4 regions of the Yersinia entomophaga genome follow, and region 2 is predicted to be linked to each of the others. Evidence: predicted binding sites of a transcription regulator. Region 2 holds the regulator's gene; each other region holds the start of a gene.

Region 1 (3,417 bases), 1.4 Mb from region 2:
GTTGTCCAGTTGACGTTGGCTGATATAAGGGGAGATTTGTTCAACAACGGGCAGACTAAAAACTTTCTCGTTCATTAATTTGGCCTTAATTGAAAAGTGGCAGTTATTCGTTGAACCTCAGATTATCGATAGTATCACAAGCTTTTCTGTTTTTACCTACGGCTTATATGTAGCAGATTAATCATTGATATTGCGCAAATTTATCGGCATTGAGGCAGAGAACCGGGGGAGGCTAGGGGCATAAAAAAACCGCCCGAAGGCGGTTTTTACTGATTTCGACATCAATCCATTACTTGGAGATGTGGGAGATCAGGTCCAGAACTTTGTTCGAGTAGCCAGTTTCGTTATCGTACCAAGAAACCAGTTTCACAAAGTTGTCGTTCAGCGCGATACCTGCTTTAGCATCGAATACTGAAGTGAGTTTTTCGCCGTTGAAATCGGTAGATACAACGTCGTCTTCGGTGTAGCCCAGAACGCCTTTCAGCTCGCCTTCTGAAGCTGCTTTGATTGCAGCACAGATTTCTTTGTAAGAGGCGGGTTTTTCCAGACGTGCAGTCAGGTCAACAACAGAAACGTTAGGAGTAGGAACGCGGAACGCCATACCGGTCAGTTTGCCGTTCAGTTCTGGAATCACTTTACCTACAGCTTTAGCTGCGCCGGTAGAGGATGGGATGATGTTCTGGGATGCGCCGCGGCCGCCGCGCCAGTCTTTGTGAGACGGGCCATCAACGGTTTTTTGAGTTGCGGTAGTTGCATGAACAGTGGTCATCAGCGCTTCAACGATACCGAATTTGTCGTTGATAACTTTAGCCAGTGGTGCCAGGCAGTTAGTGGTGCAAGAAGCGTTAGAAACGATTTCTTGGCCAGCATAAGACTTGTGGTTAACGCCCATAACGAACATTGGGGTGTCGTCTTTAGAAGGGCCAGTCAGAACCACTTTTTTCGCGCCAGCAGCGATGTGCTTACGAGCCGTTTCGTCAGTCAGGAACAGACCAGTCGCTTCAGCAACAACGTCAACGTTGACTTCGTTCCACTTCAGGTTAGCCGGATCTCTCTCTGCGGTAACACGGATGGTTTTACCGTTAACAACCAGGTGGCCGTCTTTCACTTCTACAGTACCGTCGAAACGACCATGGGTAGAGTCGTACTTCAGCATGTATGCCATGTAATCCGCGTCCAACAAATCGTTGATTGCAACGATTTCAATGTCAGAACGTTCTTGAGCAGCACGGAAAACAATGCGACCGATACGGCCAAAACCGTTGATACCTACTTTGATAGTCATATATTCCACCAGCTATTTGTTAGTGAATAAAAGGTTGGTTGTAAAATTACAAAAACCACACCGAGCGTCAAGCGGAATCGTGTCAATTCTTGCTGCAAATCAAACCAAACGAGCGAGTTTGCACATTAATCACACATTCCTGAAACCATTGGCCACATTTCTATATTGGGGCGAACCCACAAGTTTAAAGGGCGGGGCGGTAAATTTTGCGATTTTTATCACATTAACGCACTTCAAACCGGAATGGGATAGAGTCTAGGCTAAAATCTGCTGCTTTGTTGTTAATTTTTTGTTATTATTACACCTTGTTTTCGTTGACTTTATTCCTTGTCAGAGAACCGCACAAATGGCTAAAGAACAAAACCCTACAAAACCTCTTGAGCAACTGACTGATATACAGCGTCATGTTACGCAGAACCACGGAACCGAAGCGCCATTTTCCGGCAAACTGCTGCACAATAAGCGCACCGGGGTGTATCAGTGCCTATGCTGCCAGCAACCGCTATTTATCTCCGATTCCAAATTTGATTCCGGCTGCGGCTGGCCCAGTTTTTACGAACCTATCGCCGCCGACTCTATTCGCTATATTGATGATTATTCACATAATATGCATCGGGTAGAGATCCGCTGTGGTCACTGCGACGCTCATCTGGGCCACGTGTTCCCCGACGGCCCGCAGCCAACCGGCGAGCGTTACTGTGTCAATTCGGCCTCGCTGAATTTTGTTGACGATGAGAGTGGCGAACAGATAGCGGGTTGAACCCTTATCTCGACGTATTTTTAATTTGCAATTTTGCTGAAAAAACGATTCAGCAAATTATTCACTTAGGAATGCCCAATGGAGCTTGATGATTTGATTGCCTCCATGACGCCGGAAATTTACCAGCGTTTGTCGCAGGCGGTGGAGTTAGGGAAATGGCCCGATGGTGTAGCCCTGACGGCAGAACAAAAAGAGAACAGTCTGCAAATGGTTATGTTGTGGCAAGCCCGGCATAACACAGACGCTCAACATATGAGTATTGGCACCGACGGCCAGATCGTGATGAAGAGTAAGCAGGAGCTTAAACAGCAATTTGCCAAGCAGCCGCTGATTAAGATTAAAGCGCAATAATTCAGGCGAGAGCCGGAACCACACTGGCGAGCATACAAAAGCGAAACGGGCCATTCCGCCTAATGCTGGTCATTTAAGGTGACCAGCAGCCTTTTTATGCGGGTACTTTTTACATTTTGCTCTGACTTCATGCGGGTAACTTCATTCCCGTCTTAACGGCAACATGCAATGTCTGGCCTGTTCTTAAAATCTTTTTAACTCTCCCGGCACTGTCTGTTCCCGGCGAGACCCACGGCAGCGTTATAAGTCGCCGCATTAGCCTGGTTATCGCGCGGCTAAACTCAGCTATACGGCAGATAATCGCCTTTCAGAGGGTACGCCGTTTTGACCATCTGGTAGCGAACCCAATTGTAAACCTCATCACTCCTGCCGCATCATTCCGGGTAACCTGCTGCGAAGCGTCTAACTGTACAACTCAACCCTATCATGTTTAGAGCTTATCTAATTCCGTCAAGCCGTTCGGCTATCTGTGACAATGAGACTAATTGCGCACCGGCGCTCCGCATTTCAATCAACGCCAGCTCACTGTCTTGCGGTTGCAGGTTAACACCGCGACAGCCTTCGGTAATCACCCAGGTTTCATAGCCCAGGGTGAGAGCATCTAACACGCTGTATTTAACGCAATAATCGGTGGCTAAACCCATGACCAGCAGACGGTTAATACTCTGCGCTTTTAACCAGTCATCCAGTGCCGTTTTCGCCCGTCGACCGTTATCAAAGAACGCGCTGTAGCTGTCTATCTCGGGGTCCTGACCTTTCCGAAATACTTGTTGAATAGCTGAACTGTTCAGGTGGGGATGAAAATCAGCTCCCGGTTGATGCTGCACGCAGTGTACTGGCCACCACACTTGCGTCAGTCCATTCAGATCGCCAATCGTTCCCGGTTGCGCATTGGAGTTAACGGCGAAACTGCGGTGGTTTGCCGGATGCCAATCCTGACTGGCAATAATCGAATAATCCCGTTTTTGGCACAGTTCGATAGCCTGATTCGCTACCCCGATGACTTTATCGCCATCGGTGA
Region 2 (3,417 bases):
AACCAGCCCGACCAACGTTCCCAAGGCTCTGTGCTGAATTCTTACCCGCGTCGCGTTATAACCGTTTTGGGTGACCAACATCACGGTCAATAAAATCCAGTAGGGTTTAGGCAGATTAAATGCCATTCCCAAACTGCTGCCGACGGCTAGCGTAACGGCCAGACGGCCGGCATTACGCAGCGCGACGGATTTAAACGAAAGATAACTGGCGAGCGCTGGCCAGAACGGCAACCGGTGTTGGTCCGACATTAAATCTCGCCGATAGAGCGGCCGTTGGTTACGCAGCAAGCGCGCGATGCGACGGAAATGATAATAACAAAACTGGCCAACCGGATTATCCGGGTGCTGTCCGGCGATTTTTTCCAGCGCTGCCAGCTCGTTGGTCATGGTAAAACGCTGTAATTCATGGCGGTGATACAGAAGATTATCAGCGACGACCCGCAAACGATGAGCAATGACCTGCGCATTCCGCCGGATGACCGCTTCTGCATGGCTTTGTTCCACCAGTTTTTGCACTTCTTCCGGTTGGTGCAGACTGACAGTAATGTGCTCCTGCAAATCCAGCGCCACCTGAAACATTAATCGTAGCCGCTTTTGCTCCCTTTTATGAGTATGAGGAAGCATATTAAGTTGCTGATAAAGCTGGGTTATTAAATCCATTACGCCCTGCTGGCGTTGTAGCAACGGCGGCAATGCGGTTTCCGGATCGATATGTTGAGTCAGCAAACTGTATTTGGCTTCTAAATAATCGGCTAACTGGCGATATAGCTGGCTCAGGGTTTCTCGCATCGGCTGTTCTTTCCACAGGCGGAACCACAGGCCGGTAAATAGCCCGTACCAGGCGGTGCCAACGATGAAAAGTAGCGGAGTGTGCCAAATTGGGAAGCGGCCAATCATGCTTAGTGTGAATATCGCAGCGACTAGCGCAGCGGGCAATAAACGGGCGTGCAGGGGGCTGATGGCTCCGTTAACGCCTAAAATGAGAGTCAGGCCAAACATAATCAGGGGGAGGGGAATATGCCACAGCAGGAATTGTTGAATCAGAAAACTGCTGAGGGCGAATAAAGTTCCGCCAACGACTAAGCGTTTGGTGAAGTGCTTATGGGGGGTATCTAGGCCAGCGATATTGCAGCAGGCAGGGACTAAGGAAAATAACAGGCCAAGCTGCAAATTACCGAGCAACAAACCGATAGCCACAGGCAAACACAGCACCAGCGTTTGCCGTAATGCATAGTTTACTTCAGGGTGGTAAATCAGCCGACGCCACATCAGGTCAATATCCGTCGTCCATATGCAGACAAAGAAAAAACCGGTGCCATGTTAAGCACAGGGAACCGGTTTTTTTAGGTAATTAACGGGTGCCGTAAACGACAATCGTTTTACCATGCGCAGAGATCAGGTTTTGATCTTCGAGCATTTTCAGGATTCGACCGACGGTTTCGCGGGAGCAGCCAACAATCTGGCCAATTTCCTGGCGAGTAATCTTAATCTGCATCCCATCTGGGTGTGTCATTGCATCAGGCTGTTTTGCCAGATTAAGCAGCGTTTGCGCGATACGCCCGGTCACATCAAGGAAAGCAAGGTTGCCCACTTTCTCGGATGTAATTTGCAGGCGATTCGCCATCTGCGAAGACAGACGCATCAAGATATCTGGATTAACCTGAATCAGCTGACGGAATTTTTTGTAAGAAATTTCAGCCACTTCACAGGCGGTTTTTGCACGAACCCAAGCACTACGTTCTTGGCCTTCTTCAAATAATCCAAGCTCACCGATGAAATCCCCCTGGTTTAAATAGGAGAGAATCATTTCTTTACCTTCTTCATCTTTGATCAGAACCGCAACGGAACCTTTCACGATGTAGTAAAGCGTTTCGGCTTTTTCACCCTGGTGAATCAGCGTACTCTTCGATGGATACTTGTGAATATGGCAATGAGACAGGAACCATTCGAGAGTTGGGTCTGTTTGTGGCTTGCCGAGAACCATTCGCTGTTATCCTCTGTTGTTATCGCTGCCTAACTTAACAGGGCTCAGAGTTCCCTGTACGGCGTGTTTATAAAATACACTTTCTATTAGCATATTAATTTGCTCAACTACCGAAAGGTATAGCCAATATACATCTCAGATAGAGACCCTTCACTGAGTCTTGATCTCTACCCTTTTTATTCTAAGAAACATCTCTTCGGCTCTGTTTGTAGCACAGGATGAGGCCAGTGTCTTGTGTTGTATCGCTTCAGCATGATGAGGGTCTGGTTACATTGCCACTTTATGAATGAAAGAGTAGTCTGATTCGGAAAAGCTAATAGGGAGTGACGGGTATGCAGGCACGAGTAAAATGGGTTGAAGGTCTGACTTTTTTGGGTGAATCCGCCTCTGGTCATCAGGTTTTAATGGATGGTAACGCCGGAGATAAAGCCCCAAGCCCGATGGAAATGTTGCTGATGGCGGCCGGTGGCTGTAGCGCTATCGATGTGGTGTCCATTTTGCAAAAAGGGCGCAACGATGTGCACGACTGCGAAGTAAAATTGACCTCCGAGCGTCGGGAGGAAGCCCCTCGCCTGTTTACCTTGATTAACCTGCATTTTGTCGTCAGTGGTAAAGATTTGACCGAAAAAGCCGTCGAGCGAGCCGTTGAGCTTTCCGCGGAGAAATACTGCTCGGTAGCCCTGATGTTGGGTAAGGCTGCCAAAATCACCCACAGTTTTGAAATTCGCTCTCTAACCTGACCATATTTATCAACGCCCGGTTTATTCGCTCCGGGCGTTGTATTTATAGGATTCATATACGTACAGAATTGCTTGTATCACTGCCTGTTTATCCGGAAACTGCTACTCAAAGACTCAAAGACTCAAAGACTCAAAGACTCAAAGACTCAAAGACTCAAAGACTCAAAGACTCAAAGACTCAAAGACTCAAAGACTCAAAGACTCAAAGACTCAAAGACTCAAAGACTCAAAGACTCAAAGACTCAAAGACTCAAAGACTCAAAGACTCAAAGACTCAAACATCTTAAATCGTTAAATCCCCCGCTGTTCCCTTACTCACCGCGATTCATATTTCGCAGTCAATCGCCGCGGTTCAATTTTTTGATTTTCTATCAGGCTGTTATCGTATTTATTCCTATACATTTTTAAGATAAACGCCGTCGTTTTCCAGGCGCCTGATCGTTAGATAGTCATTGCGAATGGTTTCTGCGTCAGAATGAACCAGATAAATAGCACCTGGCTGGCTGAAAACATCCTGAGTGACCCCAATAGCATCACCTTCTTCTACATAAAAATCAGCCAGTGAAAAAGACGGTAAAGTAAGAAGTTCGGATAAAAAATCCTGCTGATGGAAGATACCTTTATGTCTATTAATCAGGCCGATATTGTAAGAGTAATTTTGTAGCTGGTATGACGGATGGCATTCGGTAAATG
Region 3 (3,417 bases), 390 kb from region 2:
AGGTATTACCGCGCTGCAAATGGATATTAAAATCGAAGGTATTACCCGCGAAATCATGCAGGAAGCACTGAGCCAGGCCAAGGGTGCGCGTCTGCACATTCTGGGCGTAATGGAACAGGCTATCAGCACACCACGTGGTGATATCTCCGAGTTCGCTCCACGTATCTACACCATGAAGATCAACTCTGACAAAATCAAAGATGTGATCGGTAAAGGTGGTTCTGTGATTCGTGCGCTGACGGAAGAAACAGGTACTACCATCGAAATCGAAGATGATGGCACCATCAAGATTGCAGCAACTGACGGCGAAAAAGCGAAACACGCTATTCGTCGCATCGAAGAAATCACTGCTGAAATCGAAGTGGGTCGCATCTACGCTGGTAAAGTAACTCGTATCGTTGATTTCGGTGCGTTCGTTGCTATCGGTGGCGGTAAAGAAGGTTTGGTTCATATTTCTCAAATCGCTGACAAGCGCGTAGAGAAAGTGACTGATTACCTGCAAATGGGCCAGGAAGTGCCAGTTAAGGTAATGGAAGTTGACCGTCAGGGTCGTATTCGCCTGAGCATCAAAGAAGCGACTACGCCTGATGCAGAAGCTCCAGCGCCTGAAGCAGCAGAGTAATTAAGTCCGTTTTCAACTCCTTGCCAAGAGGCAGGGAGTTGTTCTTATCTCGAGGGCAGGACGCTCTTGTGTTAAACAAGCGGATGAAAGGACGTTTATCCAATGTTTGTCTTCGGGAGTAGGAAATGAAGCCTTTCTTGCGCTGGTGTTACGTTGCGACAGCACTCATGCTGGCAGGATGCAGCAACAATGATTGGCGTAAGGATGAGGTTTTGGCTATCCCGTTGCAGCCTACGCTGCAGCAGGAAGTGATTCTAGCTCGCATGGAACAGATCCTTGCAAGCCGGGCACTAACGGATGATGAGCGCGCGCAGCTTTTATATGAGCGCGGAGTGCTGTATGATAGCCTCGGGCTACGGGCACTAGCGCGAAATGATTTTTCGCAAGCGTTAGCTATTCGTCCTGATATGCCAGAAGTTTTTAACTATCTGGGCATTTATTTAACGCAGGCAGGCAATTTTGATGCTGCCTATGAAGCGTTTGATTCTGTACTAGAGCTTGATCCAACTTACAATTACGCGCGTTTAAATCGGGGCATCGCACTTTATTATGGCGGTCGCTTCCCGTTAGCGCAGGATGATCTGCAGGCGTTTTATCAAGACGATCCAAATGATCCCTTCCGTTCGTTATGGCTGTACCTGGTGGAAAAAGAAATTGATCCCAAGGCTGCCGAAGTAGCGTTGAAACAACGCTATGAAAAGTCGAACAGAGGGCAATGGGGATGGAATATTGTCGAATTCTACTTGGGGAATATCAGCGAAAAAACGCTGATGGAACGCCTCAAGGCGGATGCAACGGATAACACTTCGCTCGCTGAGCATCTCAGTGAAACTGACTTCTATTTAGGTAAACATTACCTAAGTCTGGGGGACAAGGACACCGCTTCGGCGCTGTTCAAACTGACGGTAGCTAACAACGTTCATAACTTTGTTGAGCACCGCTATGCATTGTTGGAATTGGCGCTTTTGGGCCAAGAACAAGACGACCTATCGGAATCGGACCAGCAATAGCTGACGGACAACTATTAGCCTGATATACCTTGGTTTTAACCAATGTTTATCACCTTCGCGGGTGATGGCCTTTTTGTTCGTTTTATAATCTAATTTGAGCCGGTTCACACTTTTCAATGAAAATGACTGAAAATTTTCTCGACGAGTTATGTAGACTGGCTGCCATTATTAATGAGGCACGTGTACATGACTACTGAGCTTGAAACCTCTTTTGCTGATTTGGGGCTGTCCGCTCCTATTCTTTCTGCCCTTACTGATCTGGGCTACGAAAAACCATCTCCAATTCAATTGGAATGTATTCCACACCTGCTGAACGGCCGTGATGTTCTCGGCATGGCGCAGACCGGTAGTGGTAAAACAGCTGCTTTCGGGCTTCCGCTGTTGCACAACATTGACCCAACGCTGAAAGCACCACAGGTGCTGGTACTGGCTCCAACTCGTGAGCTGGCAGTTCAGGTTGCGGAAGCATTATCTAGCTTCTCTAAACATATTAGCGGCGTTAACGTGGTGGCCCTGTACGGCGGCCAGCGTTATGACGTTCAATTACGCGCTTTGCGCCAAGGGCCACAAGTTGTTGTTGGCACCCCAGGTCGTCTGTTAGACCACCTGAAACGCGGTACCCTGAACCTGTCCAACCTGAGCGGTTTAGTGTTGGATGAAGCAGATGAAATGCTGCGTATGGGCTTTATCGAAGACGTAGAGACCATCATGGCGCAGATCCCGGCTGAACATCAGACCGCTCTGTTCTCTGCAACTATGCCAGAAGCTATTCGTCGTATTACCCGTCGCTTCATGAAAGAGCCACAGGAAGTACGCATTCAGTCTAGCAATACTACTCGTCCTGACATCAGTCAGAGCTACTGGAAAGTCGGCGGCGGTTACCGTAAAAACGAAGCGTTGGTGCGTTTCTTGGAATCTGAAGATTTCGACGCGGCAATCATCTTCGTGCGTACCAAAAACGCAACGTTGGAAGTGGCTGAAACTCTGGAGCGCAGTGGCTACAGCAGTGCAGCACTGAACGGCGATATGAACCAGTCCCTGCGTGAGCAGACTCTGGAACGTCTGCGCGATGGTCGTTTGGATATCCTGATTGCAACTGACGTGGCTGCTCGTGGCCTGGACGTTGAGCGTATCAGCCTGGTTGTAAACTATGATATCCCTATGGATTCAGAGTCTTACGTTCACCGTATCGGCCGTACCGGTCGTGCAGGTCGTGCGGGCCGTGCGTTGCTGTTCGTTGAGAACCGTGAACGTCGTCTGTTGCAGAACATCGAACGTACGATGAAGCTGACCATTCCAGAAGTGATGTTACCAAATGCAGAATTACTGGGCGAACGTCGTCTGGCTAAATTCGCGGCTAAAGTTAGCCAGCAGCTGGAAAGTAGCGATCTGGACGTATACCGTGGTCTGTTGACTAAACTGCAACCAGAAGATGAGTTCGATATCGAAACTCTGGCCGCTGCGCTGCTGAAAATGGCACAGGGCGAACGTCCTCTGATTCTGCCACCAGAGCCAGTACGTCGTCCGCAGCGTGAGTTCAGCCCGCGTGAAGACCGTGGCAACGATCGTGGCGATCGCCGTGAGCGTCGTCCGGAAAGCCGTGACGGTGGCGAGCGTCCTGCGCGTCGCGAACGTCGTGACGTTGGCGAGATGGAACTGTACCGCATTGAAGTGGGCCGTGATGATGGTGTTGAAGTTCGTCATATCGTTGGCGCTATTGCTAACGAAGGCGACATCAGTAGCCGTTATATCGGGAATATCAAGCTGTTCGCTTCCCACTCAACC
Region 4 (3,417 bases), 2.0 Mb from region 2:
TGTTTCTAAAAATATTTTCCGTTCCCCCTCTCTTTTTATTATTACAATCGTCTATGGTATCTGCCTGAGCCATTGTCACATTCAATTAACATAATAAAAAGATAACACTATGAAAGGATTTCCTCCGTTGGTGGTCACACTTCTGCTGTCTTCATTAGTGTTGACTATTGGGCGTGCCATTACGTTGCCCTTTATTACCATTTATCTGGCAGAACACTTCCAGCTAGCGCCGGATCGCGTCGGTTTAGTTTTGGGTGCCAGCCTGACTCTGGGGATTATTGCCAGCCTGTACGGCGGTTTTCTGGTCGATAAGTTTAATAAAAATCATCTGATTTTTGTGGCTATTGCCCTGTTTGCCCTCACCTTCTTTGCCTTGCCGTGGATTGAACAACCGGCGTGGATTATTTTAGTGCTGGCAGTGCTACATTCGGCCTATTCGGTATTTAGCATTGCGGTCAAAGCCTGCTTCGCCGATTGGCTACCGGTGGCTCAGCGCATCAAAGCTTTCTCTGCAAACTATACGTTAGTTAACGTTGGCTGGGCGGTTGGCCCGGCGCTGGGCGTGCTGATGGCGGCGTTCAGCCCTATGCTGCCTTTTTTGATGTCTGGTGGCCTGGCTTTAGCCGTCGCTATCACACTGATATTTCTGTTAGACAAATTCGGCATCCCGCCAGAGCGGGAAGATAGTCTTGAACTCAAAAGCGTTGCGCCGCTGAATTTCGCCCAAACGTTCCGCATTCTGCGTCAGGATAAACGCTTGGTCTATTTCACGCTCGGCAGCATGTTGAGCGCCGTCGTCTTCGGGCAATTTACTGGCTACCTTTCGCAATATTTGATCACCGTTTCCAACGCGAAATTTGCCTATCAGGTGATAGGGTCGATCATGACGGTCAACGCCGTGATTGTGATTGCGTTCCAGTATTTATTAAGTCGTCGTATGAATCAGCAGAACCTAATACGCTGGCTGATGCTCGGTACTCTGTTCTTTATTGTGGGTCTGTTAGGCTTTATGACCGCTCAGGGTTCTATTCCGATGTGGATGCTAGCGATGACCATCTTCTCTTTTGGCGAGATTATCGTGATTCCAGTGGAGTATTTATTCATCGACTTCATTGCTCCTGCGAATTTGAAAGGCAGCTATTACGGGGCACAAAATCTAGGCAATCTGGGGGGAGCTATCAATCCGGTGATGTGCGGATTTTTGCTGGCCTACGCCGCGCCGGAAATGATGTTTGTGATGCTGATGGTGGCAGCATTACTCGGTTTGGCCTTTTTCTATCGCGGTTATCAGTTGGCAAAAGCGCAGGATAATGTATTTAATCAATCATCAGAAAAAATCTAGCCCAACCGGGCGCGAGTCATGCCAGCGTCACGAAAGTGTGCCATCGCAAATGGCATAAAAGCATAGATATAATTCATGGTGTGATCGGTAGCACATTTCTCGGCATAATTGTATGATGAATGCCTCCGTTACTTAGGACACTTATTATGCGCAATGTGATTACACTTTGCTGGCAATACCTACGGGCCTTTATCTTTATTTACCTGTGTTTATGGGCGGGTAACGCACTGTCCGCGCTGCTGCCAATGACCATTCCGGGCAGTATTATTGGCATGTTGATTCTGTTCGCCCTGCTGTCTTCGCAAATCCTGCCGTCTCGCTGGGTCAAACCCGGCTGTCATATTCTGATCCGCTATATGGCACTGCTTTTTGTACCGATTGGTGTCGGCGTGATGCAGTATTACGACCAGCTCAGTAAACAGTTTGGTCCTATTATTGTGTCGTGTTTTATCAGTACGTTAGTGGTCATGATCGTGGTGGGTTACAGCTCGCAGTTTGTCCATCGGGAACGCAAGATCGTCGGTTCGGTAGATGAACAGTCGGAGGACAAATAATGGAGCATATCTGGTGGTCGCTGCCTTTAACGCTGCTGGTGTTCTTTGGCGCGCGTAAGCTGGCGATTTGGTTGAAAATGCCACTGCTCAATCCATTGCTGGTATCTATGGTCATCATCATTCCCTTGCTGCTGCTGACCCATATGCCCTACGCCAATTATTTTAAAGGCAGCAAAATTCTGAATGACCTGCTGCAACCAGCAGTAGTGGCGCTCGCTTTTCCGTTGTATGAGCAATTGCACCAGATCCGCGCACGCTGGAAATCCATTATCACCATTTGTTTTATCGGCAGCATCACGGCGATGGTCAGCGGCACCGCGATAGCCTTATGGATGGGAGCAACACCGGAGATCGCCGCATCGGTATTACCGAAGTCTGTCACCACGCCTATCGCGATGGCAGTGGCAGATTCTATAAACGGCATTCCGGCTATCAGCGCCGTCTGCGTGATTTTTGTCGGAATTTTAGGGGCAGTATTCGGCCATACCTTGTTTAATCGGCTAAGAATTGTCACTAAAGCCTCCCGCGGGTTAGCTATGGGGACCGCTTCTCACGCATTGGGTACCGCCCGCTGCGCTGAAGTCGATTTTCAAGAAGGCGCATTTAGCTCACTGGCATTGGTGATTTGCGGGATCATTACCTCATTGTTGGCTCCGTTCCTGTTCCCGATATTGCTGCATTTATTCGGTTAAACAGGCTATTCGGTCAAACAGGTTTAATCGGCTAAATAAGCGCAATGAACACCAAATAAGCAATTTTAAGCATATAAATTTGAGATAAATCTCTCATTTAATATATTCATTGCATAAATTTCATATACAACGAGATCTACATCACAATTAAGAGTGCGCAAGCTGCCTAAAATAGTTTCCCGTTAATATTGGAGAGAATTTCTATGCAAGCACGTTTTCGCGCCCCACTGGCAGAGCTGCCAACAGCATTGCAATCCGCCCTGGAGCCACTGCTGAGCAACGATCATTTCCCTGCAATGCTTACCGCCGCAGAAGTCGAAACGGTAAAAACTCTCAGTGGGCTGAATGATGCAGAACTGGCATTCGCCCTGTTACCGCTGGCTGCCGCCTGCTCACTCACGCCGATATCCCATTTTAAAGTAGGGGCAATCGCTCGCGGTAAAAGCGGCAATCTGTATTTCGGTGCCAATATGGAATTCAACGGCGCACCGCTGCAACAAACCATTCACGCCGAACAGTGTGCCGTTACCCACGCCTGGCTGCGGGGAGAAGGCGGTTTAGTCTCCATTACCGTAAATTACACTCCGTGCGGTCATTGTCGTCAGTTTATGAATGAATTAAACAGCGGCACCGGTTTACATATCCATCTACCAGGTCGTCCAGCGGCAACGCTTGGTGACTATCTGCCTGATTCATTTGGCCCTAACGATCTGGAAATCAGCACATTATTGATGGATTCGGTCGATCACGGTTATCACCTTAATGATAGCGACGCTTTGGCTCAGGCCGCTCTGGAGGCCGCTAACCGCAGCCATGCACCTTATAGCCA

The links. Region 2 encodes CRP, which controls carbon source genes, mostly activating them, when cyclic AMP is high. Its sites were predicted from a motif close to ATGTGANNNNNNTCACAT; they were not measured.
Region 1: the regulator CRP is predicted to act here: its motif matches at 1,492-1,509, upstream of msrB (peptide-methionine (R)-S-oxide reductase MsrB).
Region 3: the regulator CRP is predicted to act here: its motif matches at 1,725-1,742, upstream of yrbN (protein YrbN).
Region 4: the regulator CRP is predicted to act here: its motif matches at 1,421-1,438, upstream of PL78_RS02185 (CidA/LrgA family protein).

The regions. Positions count from the first base shown of each region.
Region 1 covers NZ_CP010029.1:1,048,177-1,051,593, forward strand. Annotated here, with positions in the region: gene PL78_RS04720 (D-hexose-6-phosphate mutarotase) at 1-75, opposite strand, end outside; gene gapA (glyceraldehyde-3-phosphate dehydrogenase) at 290-1,285, opposite strand; gene msrB (peptide-methionine (R)-S-oxide reductase MsrB) at 1,632-2,045, shown strand; gene PL78_RS04735 (YeaC family protein) at 2,124-2,396, shown strand; gene pncA (bifunctional nicotinamidase/pyrazinamidase) at 2,834-3,417, opposite strand, start outside.
Region 2 covers NZ_CP010029.1:2,495,960-2,499,376, reverse strand. Annotated here, with positions in the region: gene PL78_RS11515 (YccS/YhfK family putative transporter) at 1-1,269, opposite strand, end outside; gene crp (cAMP-activated global transcriptional regulator CRP) at 1,352-1,984, opposite strand; gene PL78_RS11505 (OsmC family protein) at 2,317-2,724, shown strand; gene PL78_RS11500 (ATP-grasp domain-containing protein) at 3,119-3,417, opposite strand, start outside.
Region 3 covers NZ_CP010029.1:2,885,093-2,888,509, forward strand. Annotated here, with positions in the region: gene pnp (polyribonucleotide nucleotidyltransferase) at 1-622, shown strand, start outside; gene nlpI (lipoprotein NlpI) at 748-1,632, shown strand; gene yrbN (protein YrbN) at 1,755-1,829, shown strand; gene PL78_RS13150 (DEAD/DEAH family ATP-dependent RNA helicase) at 1,819-3,417, shown strand, end outside.
Region 4 covers NZ_CP010029.1:447,575-450,991, reverse strand. Annotated here, with positions in the region: gene PL78_RS02190 (MFS transporter) at 110-1,342, shown strand; gene PL78_RS02185 (CidA/LrgA family protein) at 1,489-1,896, shown strand; gene PL78_RS02180 (CidB/LrgB family autolysis modulator) at 1,896-2,588, shown strand; gene cdd (cytidine deaminase) at 2,792-3,417, shown strand, end outside.